2 regions of the Streptomyces sp. NPDC090445 genome follow, and region 1 is predicted to be linked to the other one. Evidence: predicted binding sites of a transcription regulator. Region 1 holds the regulator's gene; the other holds the start of a gene.

Region 1 (5,183 bases):
GTGAAGCAGTTCACGGGCGGCCACGGCGTCGACCTGGCCAAGGACAAGATGGCGCTCCAGCGTCTGCGCGAGGCCGCCGAGAAGGCGAAGATCGAGCTGTCCTCCTCCACGGAGACCACGATCAACCTGCCCTACATCACGGCCTCCGCCGAGGGCCCGCTGCACCTGGACGAGAAGCTCACCCGCGCCCAGTTCCAGCAGCTGACCTCGGACCTGCTGGACCGCTGCAAGGTCCCGTTCCACAACGTGATCAAGGACGCGGGCATCGCGCTCTCCGACATCGACCACGTGGTCCTCGTCGGCGGCTCCACCCGCATGCCGGCCGTCGCCGAGCTCGTCAAGGAGCTGACCGGCGGCAAGGAGGCCAACAAGGGCGTGAACCCGGACGAGGTCGTCGCCATCGGCGCCACCCTCCAGGCCGGTGTCCTCAAGGGTGAGGTCAAGGACGTCCTGCTCCTCGACGTGACCCCGCTGTCCCTCGGCATCGAGACCAAGGGCGGCATCATGACCAAGCTCATCGAGCGCAACACCACGATCCCGACCAAGCGGTCGGAGATCTTCACGACGGCCGAGGACAACCAGCCGTCCGTGCAGATCCAGGTCTACCAGGGTGAGCGCGAGATCGCGGCGTACAACAAGAAGCTCGGCATGTTCGAGCTGACGGGCCTGCCGCCGGCCCCGCGCGGCGTCCCGCAGATCGAGGTCTCCTTCGACATCGACGCCAACGGCATCATGCACGTGACCGCGAAGGACCTGGGCACGGGCAAGGAGCAGAAGATGACCGTCACCGGCGGCTCCTCGCTCGGCCGGGACGAGGTCGACCGGATGCGCCAGGAGGCCGAGCAGTACGCGGAGGAGGACCAGCGCCGCCGCGAGGCCGCCGAGACCCGCAACCAGGCCGAGCAGCTCGTGTACCAGACGGAGAAGTTCGTCAAGGACAACGAGGACAAGGTCCCGGGCGACGTCAAGACCGAGGTCGAGGGTGCCGTCGCCGAGCTGAAGGAGAAGCTCAAGGGCGAGGACACGGCCGAGATCCGCACCGCGACCGAGAAGGTCGCCGCGGTCAGCCAGAAGCTCGGCCAGGCGATCTACGCCGACGCCCAGGGCGCCCAGGCCGCCGGCGGTGCCGGTGACGCGGGCCAGGCCAAGGCCGATGACGACGTCGTCGACGCCGAGATCGTCGACGACGAGAAGCCGAAGGGTGGCGCGGCCTGATGCCGGAGGAGACCGCGGGTTTCGAGGAGAAGCCCGAAGTCCCCAACGGCGCCACCCCCGAGGACGCTGCCGAGCCGAAGTCCGCCGACTCCTCCTCCGAGGAGCCGGCGGCCCCGGCCGGGGACTCCGGAGCACAGTCCGACCAGTCCACCCCCTCCGCCCAGGGCCCGAACGCGGCCCTGGTGGCGCAGCTGGACCAGGCCCGTACGGCGCTCGCCGAGCGCACCGGTGACCTCCAGCGGCTCCAGGCGGAGTACCAGAACTACCGTCGCCGCGTGGAGCGGGACCGCATCGCCGTCAAGGAGATCGCGGTCGCGAACCTGCTGTCCGAGCTGCTCCCGACCCTGGACGACATCGGCCGGGCGAGGGACCATGGCGAACTGGTCGGCGGCTTCAAGTCGGTGGCCGAATCGCTGGAGACCGCTGCCGCCAAGCTGGGTCTGCAGCAGTTCGGCAAGGAGGGCGAGCCCTTCGACCCGACGATCCACGAGGCCCTGATGCACTCGTACGCGCCGGACGTCACCGAGACGACCTGCGTGGCGATCCTGCAGCCCGGGTACCGGATCGGCGAGCGCACGATCCGCCCCGCGCGGGTCGCGGTGGCCGAGCCCCAGCCGGGCGCGGCTCCGAAGTCCGAGTCCGGGGAGGGCGACACGCCTGCGGACAAGGACGCGGATGCAGCCGACAAGGGCTGACGTCCGCAAAGCTGATCATGTGACGGCACGAGAGGAGGGACGCCGGGGATGAGCACGAAGGACTTCGTCGAGAAGGACTACTACAAGGTCCTCGGTGTCCCGAAGGACGCCACCGAGGCGGAGATCAAGAAGGCGTACCGGAAGCTCGCCCGCGAGTTCCACCCGGACGCCAACAAGGGCGACGCCGAGGCCGAGGAGCGCTTCAAGGAGATCTCCGAGGCGAACGACATCCTCGGCGACGCCAAGAAGCGCAAGGAGTACGACGACGCCCGCGCGCTGTTCGGGAACGGCGGCTTCCGCCCCGGTCCCGGCGCGGGCGGCTCCTTCAACTTCGACCTGGGCGACCTGTTCGGGGGCGCCCAGGGCGGCGGCCCCGGCGGCTTCGGCGGCGGCGGCGGCCTCGGTGACGTGTTCGGCGGCCTGTTCAACCGGGGCGGCGCCGGTGCGGGGACCCGCACCCAGCCGCGCCGGGGCCAGGACGTCGAGTCCGAGGTCACCCTCTCCTTCACGGAGGCGGTGGACGGGGCCACGGTCCCGCTCCGGATGTCCTCCCAGGCCCCCTGCAAGGCCTGTTCGGGCACCGGCGACAAGAACGGCACCCCCCGGGTGTGCCCGACCTGCGTCGGCACCGGCCAGGTCTCGCGGGGCAGCGGCGGCGGCTTCTCGCTGACGGACCCCTGCGCGGACTGCAAGGGCCGCGGCCTGATCGCGGAGACCCCCTGCGACGTCTGCAAGGGCAGCGGCCGCGCCAAGTCCTCCCGGACCATGCAGGTCCGGATCCCGGCGGGCGTCTCCGACGGCCAGCGGATCCGGCTGCGCGGCAAGGGTGCGCCGGGCGAGCGCGGCGGCCCGGCCGGCGACCTGTACGTCGTCGTCCACGTGGGCAGCCACCCGGTCTTCGGCCGCAGGGATGACAACCTGACGGTGACCGTCCCCGTGACGATCTCCGAGGCGGCCCTGGGCGCCGACATCAAGGTCCCGACGCTGGGCGGGCCCGCGGTGACGCTGAAGCTGCCGCCGGGCACCCCGTCGGGCCGCACCATGCGCGCCCGCGGCAAGGGCGCGGTCCGCAAGGACGGCACCCGCGGCGACCTGCTGGTGACGGTGGAGGTCGCGGTCCCGTCCGCGCTGACGGACAAGGCCCGCGAGGCGCTGGAGATGTACCGCGACGCGACGGAGTCGGACGACCCGCGTGCCGCGCTGTTCGAGTCTGCGAAGGGAGCATGACATGGACGGCCGCCGACGACAGCCCCGCTTCGGCGGCGGGGCATACGAGCTGACCGACGAGACCCCGGTCTACGTGATCTCGGTGGCCGCCCAGCTCTCGGGTCTCCACCCGCAGACCCTGCGCCAGTACGACCGCCTCGGCCTGGTCTCCCCGGACCGCACGGCGGGCCGCGGACGGCGGTATTCGGCCAGGGACATCGAGCTGCTCCGCACGGTGCAGGCGCTGTCCCAGGACGAGGGCATCAACCTCGCCGGCATCAAGCGGATCATCGAGCTGCAGAACCAGGTCGAGGCGCTCCAACAGCGCGTGGCCGAGCTCTCGGCCGCCGTCGAGGGCGCGGCCGCGGTGATGCAGCAGCGCGAGGCCCAGGTGCACGCCTCGTACCGCCGCGACCTGGTCAAGTACCAGCCGCCGGTGGGCGGCAACGCCCTCGTCGTCTGGCGTCCCGCCCCGAAGCGGACGAACGACTAGCGGCGCGCGCCGACGCATCGACGCAGAAGGCCCTGCCCGGGCACGTCCCGGGCAGGGCCTTCTGCGTCGATGTGCCGCCGCGCCGGCGTGCGCCGCCTCAGCAGTCGGGGCCGCTCTCCTCCAGGATCCCCGACCGGGCGATGAGGAAGCCGAGTTGGGCGCGGCTGCCGCTGCCGAGGGTGCTGGCGAGCTTCGCGATGTGCGCGCGGCAGGTCCGTACGTTCATGCCCAGCCGGCGGGCGATGGCCTCGTCCACGTGCCCCTCGACGAGGAGCTGGGCGATGGTGCGCTGCACGCCCGAGATGCCGTCCCGGGTGGGCTGGTACGTCACTTCCTCCTGCAGCGGCACGGCGCGGTGCCACAGCTGCTCGAAGACCTTGATGAGGTAGTCCACGAGCCCCGGGTGGCGCAGCTCCAGGGCCACCTGGCGGTCGTCACTGGCGGGTATGAAGGCGACCGTGCGGTCGAAGATGATGAGCCGTTCGAAGAGCTCCTCCAGCGTGCGCACCTCGACCTTGCCGGCCTTGAGGATGTCCACGTACGCGAGCGTGCCCCGGCTGTGGCGGACCGTGTGCTGGTAGAGGGTCCGGATCCGGACACCGCGGTCGGTCAGCGGCTGGTCGCGCTCCAGGGCTTCCGTAAGCTCGAGGCTGGGGCGGGCGCCGCCGGGCTGGACGGTGAGCATCTCGGTGTGGCACTCGGCGGTGGCCAGGTTGAGGGCGGCGTTGATGGCGTCGAAGCCCTCCAGCACGGTGATGGCGTGCGTGCTGGCCGGGGCCTGTGCGCTGATGGCGAGAAACGGCTCGAACGCTTCGGAGAGTTCGAGAGAATCGCGGTGCCGCTCGCGGATCTCGCGTTCGATCGGATGCAGCCGCTGGGCCAGAGCGACCGCCGGTGGAACCGGGCGCAGTGAATTGACGTCATCAGGATCCGGCTGCAGCAGGGCCAGGTCGAGCAGGCAGGGTGCGGCTTCCGCGTCTCCACGTGCGATGCGACCGGTGCGCAGCGCGCTCGTGTAGAGGCGCGCTCCTTCGGGGCACAGGTTCGCGACCGAGTGGGGATGTGTCGCTTTTGCTGTGTTTATTGTCAAATCTCCACCCCCCAGGGTCCTGAACATGCAAGAACATGATGCATCGTCCCTGTGGCAGCGACGTGCCTGAATGAGCCATCGTCTGACAGGCGGGGGAGAGGATTTCATCAAGTGAGGACGAAGCCGACCATGAACAAGAGAATGCTTCGCTCGGCGCTTGCCACCGTCATCTTCTCGGCTGTGGCCGGTCTGGGACTCGCCGCGGGCACGCTGGGGGGCGCCGGAGGTGCTGCGGACATCCAGGCGGCGGTCGCGGACAGCGGCTGGCGCGAGCCCTCGGCGGACAGCGGCTGGCGCGCGACCCCGCTGGACAGCGGCTGGCGCTCGACCCCCGCAGATGCCGATTCCGCAGCCCTTGTCGTGGAGAGCGCGGTATGACCCCCGATGACCGCGGCTTCCGCCGCGAAATGGCCTCCGCCTACCGCTCCGGCTGGCAGTTCATCGACCTCGCGACGGCCATCCCCCAGGTCGGCGACTCGTTGAT
Region 2 (5,183 bases), on a different contig from region 1:
GCGCAGCCTGAGCATGGATTCGAGAGTGTGCACCAGGGCCCGCCAGGTGCCCTGATCATCGGCGGTTGCGTGGGAGAACGGGGCTGCTGGGATTACGACAAACCGTCCGGCGATCTGCCGCCCGCGAGTGCCGGCGAACAGGCCCTGGGACTCGATGTCGATGCCCGCGTAGGCGAACGTAACAGGGAGCCGTTCAGCGAAGTACTTCAGCTGGTCGGATGCTTCCGCACCGGAGCGTGTGGCCAGATTGAGGTTGTGCAGTTCGTCTACGAGCACGAGGTCGACGTGGACGTGTGCGGCTGTGGCGCAAACCCCGTCGACGATGTCGGTGAGGTTGGCCCCGACTGGGAAGGTCAGGCCAAAGAACCGGACGAATTCCTTTGCGAGCATCTTCGGTGTTGCAGCGGGCGGGACAGTCACGTAGACGACTGGGAGCCGGTTCCTATCACGGGCATGACGCTTGCGGATCGCGAGTTCATGGGCCCGCCCTAGTTGCGTCAGAGCCGTGGTCTTTCCCGTTCCTGAGGCGCCGCTGAGGATCACGCCCCGACGGGCGGAGATCTGATTTCGGTTGAGTTGGATGAGTAGACGGGACGTGGCGATGACCTTGCGGATCGTCGGGGTGTTCACCATGGGGAGGCTTGCGTGATACTCGCGATGCAGATCGTCCTGTTGAAGGCACTCTCGCTCGTCAAGGGCGGCTCGTTCGGCGGCTGACAGCAGCACGGGAGGGGCGGGCTCGTGCTCGACGAACCTGCGCCATCCCTCCTTCGTAGTCAGCGGACTATCCGGGGGAGGTTCCTTGGATCGGACGGGCCTGGTCATAGCCACCTTTCGGCTTCTGCGTGGGCATCGAATACCTCGAAGGCCACCTCGGTCTTGGGCAGATCTGCTGCTGCGAATCGTGCCGGTTCCGCTGGGGGATCCGCCTTGGCAGTAGTGCCGGGCGGAAGCCCGGAGGCCGCGGCGCGCGTACGGCCGACCACTTTGGCTGCGCGTCTGTCCGGTCCGTGATCTGCGCGAGTCAGGAGTCCGTCCAAAACGCGAGCAACAGCGGCTTCATGGGTGTTGTCCAGCCCGGTCTCAGCGGCCAGGCGGCGAGCCTGCTGCCAGGTGAAGTCAGCGAAAGGCGCTGTAACCAGCGGCAGATGAACCCAGGGGGCAGTGATCCAACCCTGTTGGGTGCGTACGAACACGTGAGAGAGGTCGTAGGGGTCGAAATGGACCTCCCAGAGTCCCCGCTTGGAGGCGTTCCCTGAGTGCTCGCGTCGCCACGGGCCGAGATCAGGACTGTCGTAGGTGCGGTAACCGATGCGGATGCCGTAGTCGTTGATCGTTCGCCAGGCCACCGGCAGCAATTCCAGATAGTCCTCGCCGCGAAGAACCAGTGGCAGGTAGCCGCTGGCCGCGACCAGGGAGGCGTACATGTCGTTCGGCGAGATCGCCCTCTTGGGGAGGAAGGGGTCTCTCAGAGCGTCGTGTGGTCGCATCTGCCAGCCAACCACCAGCCATTCGTCCAGCAGGTCCTGAAGTTCAGGAACCGTCCAGGCGGCTTGCTCCTCGACGCGGTGCCCGCGGCGCGAGACGTTCGGTCCGGTGTAGCCGACCAGGTGCTGGCAGAACAGAGTGTTGATCGCCGAAAATGTGGCCTCCACAATCGCCTTGTCCGTGGGCGTGCGGGGCCTGGCCCGCTGGACGGAGATTCCGAGGCGACTGCAGGAGCGGATGAATGTGTCCGAGATAAACACCTTTCCGCCGTCGATGACCACGCCGTCCGGCACGATCACTGGCTTCGCGGCTGCTTGAGCCATCCGGGCATCCACCTCCAGCAGACGTCTGTGCGGCATGCGCGAGGCGGCCATCCGAAGCGATTGGGACCAGCCCGGCCGCATAGGCTCCGGGACCAGCATTCGGGCCAGCAAGAGCGAGGCATCCACGGCTTTTGTGCCCACCGGCCGGAGCACAGCGGCGCAGATCGTGCGCGTGGCGACGTCGACCGCAATCGTCAGATCCGCCCGGGCCGTCAGTCCAGAGTCCAAGACCACCATCACATCCAGCGGGGTGGAGTCGATCTGCACCTGTTCCCCGGGCCGGGCAGCGAACGTCGGTGTGAACGGTCCCTGGGGCCGGTTTGCCATCTGCCGTCGGGTGACCGAAGAGCCGAAGGTGTGGCGGCCGGCGGAGAGTACGCCGATCAGCTTGTAGAAGGTGTTCTTGCTCGGCAGTGGCACCTCCCCTTCACCGTGGGTGGCCTCCACCATCTTGATCACCCGGCGGATCAGGCGGGATCGGGTCCCCGTGGAGCTGTGAGTCTCTGCTTGCAGTGCTTCCTGGATCGCAGCGACGAGACGGGCATCAGCCCTTCCGGTCACCCCTGACAGCCGCACCATGCGTTGGTCGACCAGACCCCACAAGCCCTGCTGGGCGTAGCGCGACCGTCTGCCTTGAACCGTGCGAAGACTCACCCCCAGCTCCGTGGCTTTAGCCTCGGCCCTCTGGAGCAGCGAACGCGAAGCGGGGTCGTACTCCGGCCGCGGACTCGTGCCCGGCGCAGCGTTGGGCCGCAGCCCCGTGTCGACCTCCACGACATGCTGTTCCCACTCGATGGCCGCCATGCGAACCGAGTCCGGCAGCGTCGCCAGCAGCCCGAACGGCTCCAGCGCCGGCAGTGGCTCAGTGCCAGTGACGGAGAAACCTGGGGATGCCATCAAATAGGAGGCGAGGACGACCGACTCGGCCCCGTCCTCCGACCGCAGCCGTACCGAGGTTCCGGACAGGGCCACCACTTGGTGGTCCCCGTCAGCGTACGTAATCCAGTCGCCTGGCCTCAGCACAGAGCCGTTCTCGCTGGTATTCACCGCCACACTCCGGGCGACACGAGTGAAGCAGCGTGCAGCGGGACGGAGACGTCCACCACCAGCTCATGTAGCCACAACAGGTGGAACAACACAGGCAGAACCGCGATGGGGTCTCCCACCCTGGCAGCCCCGTCCATCAACGGCCTCGGCTCGGCGAACACTCGCCGCAGGTCGGAAACGGCATCCTCTACGCGATGCCTCGGGTGGCGGTAACCGGCCAGCCACCGAACGTTCCGCATCACGATCCCGTCCGGTGCACCCACCAGCCTGAAGTGCCATCCGACCTGGTTGCAGGCCGCCTGTGTCGCCTCGAATTTCACCCAGTCCCGAGGCCGACGCCGGTCCACCGGGCGGCAGTCGACCACAACCGCCGAGCCATCCTCCCGCCTCGCGAAGTAGTCCGGAGCGTGCGAGAGGCCCTTGCCGGTATCGGAGGCCCAGAACAGCCAGAACGGCTGCGACGAGACCCCGACCACCGACGGATCGAAGTCGAGCAGCATCACGTGATCCCGCTCCAGCCAGGACTCGTACCCGATGTGCCCGCCCATCGTCGACGACCACCAAAGGCCAGGCAGGTGCCGCTGGCCCTTGTACGACTTGAAATCGCGAACCGGCACGCAGCCCTCGAACCGCACCGCCCACACGTCCGCCAGCGGACGCCGGAACTCCGACCCGCTTTGGTCGACGTAGCCGACCTCGAACCCCTCGGGCGGCGTCCCGCTCGCACCACCTGCCACCAGGTCTAACGCATGTCTCACGACCAGCTAACAGTGCCGCCGGATGCAAGGTCACGCTGACCAGTGCAAAGTCCCGTGCAACCTCGACCTGACCTGTGCAAGGTCCGCCGCTACAGGACAGGTGAGGCGTGTTCGCCGGAGGCGAACGGGAGTTGGGGAACACCGGGAGGCGCACATGCATTGAGTCGGCATAGCTCAACTTCACTGCCGGAGGGAAGATCATGGCTTCGACGTCCGTAAAGCTCACCCTGCCCGTGCTGCCGCTCGACGACGAGGTCGTGCTGCCCGGCATGGTCGTCCCCCTGGACCTGACCGACGCCGAGGTGCGCGGCGCCGTCGAGGCCGCCCAGGCCGCGGTCCGCAGCGGGAAGCCCCGGGTGCTGCTCGTACCGCGCGTCGACGGGAAGTACGCCGGCACCGGTGTGCTGGGGACCGTCGAGCAGGTGGGCCGGCTCTCCGACGGCGATCCCGGCGCGCTCATCCGCGGCATCGGCCGCGTCCGCATCGGCGCCGGGACCACCGGCCCCGGCGCCGCGCTCTGGGTCGAGGGCGAGAGCGTGGACGAGCGGCTCGCCGACCCGCTGCCCGGATCGGTCGCCGAGCTCGTCAAGGAGTACAAGGCCCTCGCCACCAGCTGGCTCCAGAAGCGCGGCGCCTGGCAGGTCGTGGACCGCGTCCAGCAGATCGAGGGGGTCTCCGCCCTCGCCGACAACTCCGGCTACTCGCCCTTCCTGACGGTGGCCCAGAAGGTCGAACTGCTGGAGACCGCCGACCCCGTCGCCCGCCTCAGGCTCGCCGTCACCTGGCTGCGCGACCACCTCGCCGAGCAGGACGTGGCCGAGTCCATCGCCAAGGACGTCCAGGACGGCGTCGACAAGCAGCAGCGCGAGTTCCTGCTGCGGCGCCAGCTGGAGGCCGTCCGCAGGGAACTGCGCGAGCTGAACGGGGAGAAGGAGGGCGAGGCCTCCGACGACTACCGGGCCCGGGTCGAGGCCGCCGACCTCCCCGAGAAGGTGCGGGAGGCCGCGCTCAAGGAGGTCGACAAGCTGGAGCGGTCCAGCGACCAGTCCCCGGAGGGCTCCTGGATCCGCACCTGGCTCGACACCGTCCTCGAACTGCCCTGGAACGAGCGCACCGAGGACGCCTACGACATCACCGGCGCCCGCGCCGTCCTCGACGCCGAACACGCCGGGCTGGACGACGTCAAGGACCGCATCACCGAGTACCTGGCCGTGCGCAAGCGCCGCTCCGACCGCGGCATGGGCGTCATCGGCGGCCGCCGCGGCGGGGCCGTCCTCGCCCTCGTCGGGCCGCCGGGCGTCGGCAAGACCTCCCTCGGCGAGTCCGTCGCGCACGCCATGGGCCGCAGGTTCGTCCGTGTCGCGCTCGGCGGCGTACGGGACGAGGCCGAGATCCGCGGCCACCGGCGCACGTACGTCGGCGCGCTGCCCGGCCGCATCGTCCGCGCCATCAAGGAGGCCGGGTCCATGAATCCGGTCGTGCTCCTCGACGAGATCGACAAGGTCGGCTCCGACTTCCGCGGGGACCCGGCCGCCGCCCTGCTGGAGGTCCTCGACCCGGCGCAGAA

Evidence for each region. Region 1 encodes HspR, which represses chaperone genes until heat shock. Its sites were predicted from a motif close to TTGAGNNNNNNNNNCTCAA; they were not measured.
Region 2: the regulator HspR is predicted to act here: its motif matches at 3,776-3,794, upstream of lon (endopeptidase La).

The regions. Positions count from the first base shown of each region.
Region 1 covers NZ_JBIVXV010000049.1:2,329-7,511, forward strand. The annotation lists gene dnaK (molecular chaperone DnaK) at 1-1,215, shown strand, start outside; gene grpE (nucleotide exchange factor GrpE) at 1,215-1,910, shown strand; gene dnaJ (molecular chaperone DnaJ) at 1,959-3,137, shown strand; gene ACIQUT_RS39090 (heat shock protein transcriptional repressor HspR) at 3,139-3,609, shown strand; gene ACIQUT_RS39095 (helix-turn-helix transcriptional regulator) at 3,707-4,726, opposite strand; gene ACIQUT_RS39100 (hypothetical protein) at 4,829-5,077, shown strand; gene ACIQUT_RS39105 ((2Fe-2S)-binding protein) at 5,074-5,183, shown strand, end outside.
Region 2 covers NZ_JBIVXV010000014.1:137,811-142,993, forward strand. The annotation lists gene ACIQUT_RS24790 (TniB family NTP-binding protein) at 1-726, opposite strand, end outside; gene ACIQUT_RS24795 (Mu transposase C-terminal domain-containing protein) at 822-2,858, opposite strand; gene ACIQUT_RS24800 (TnsA-like heteromeric transposase endonuclease subunit) at 2,855-3,595, opposite strand; gene lon (endopeptidase La) at 3,817-5,183, shown strand, end outside.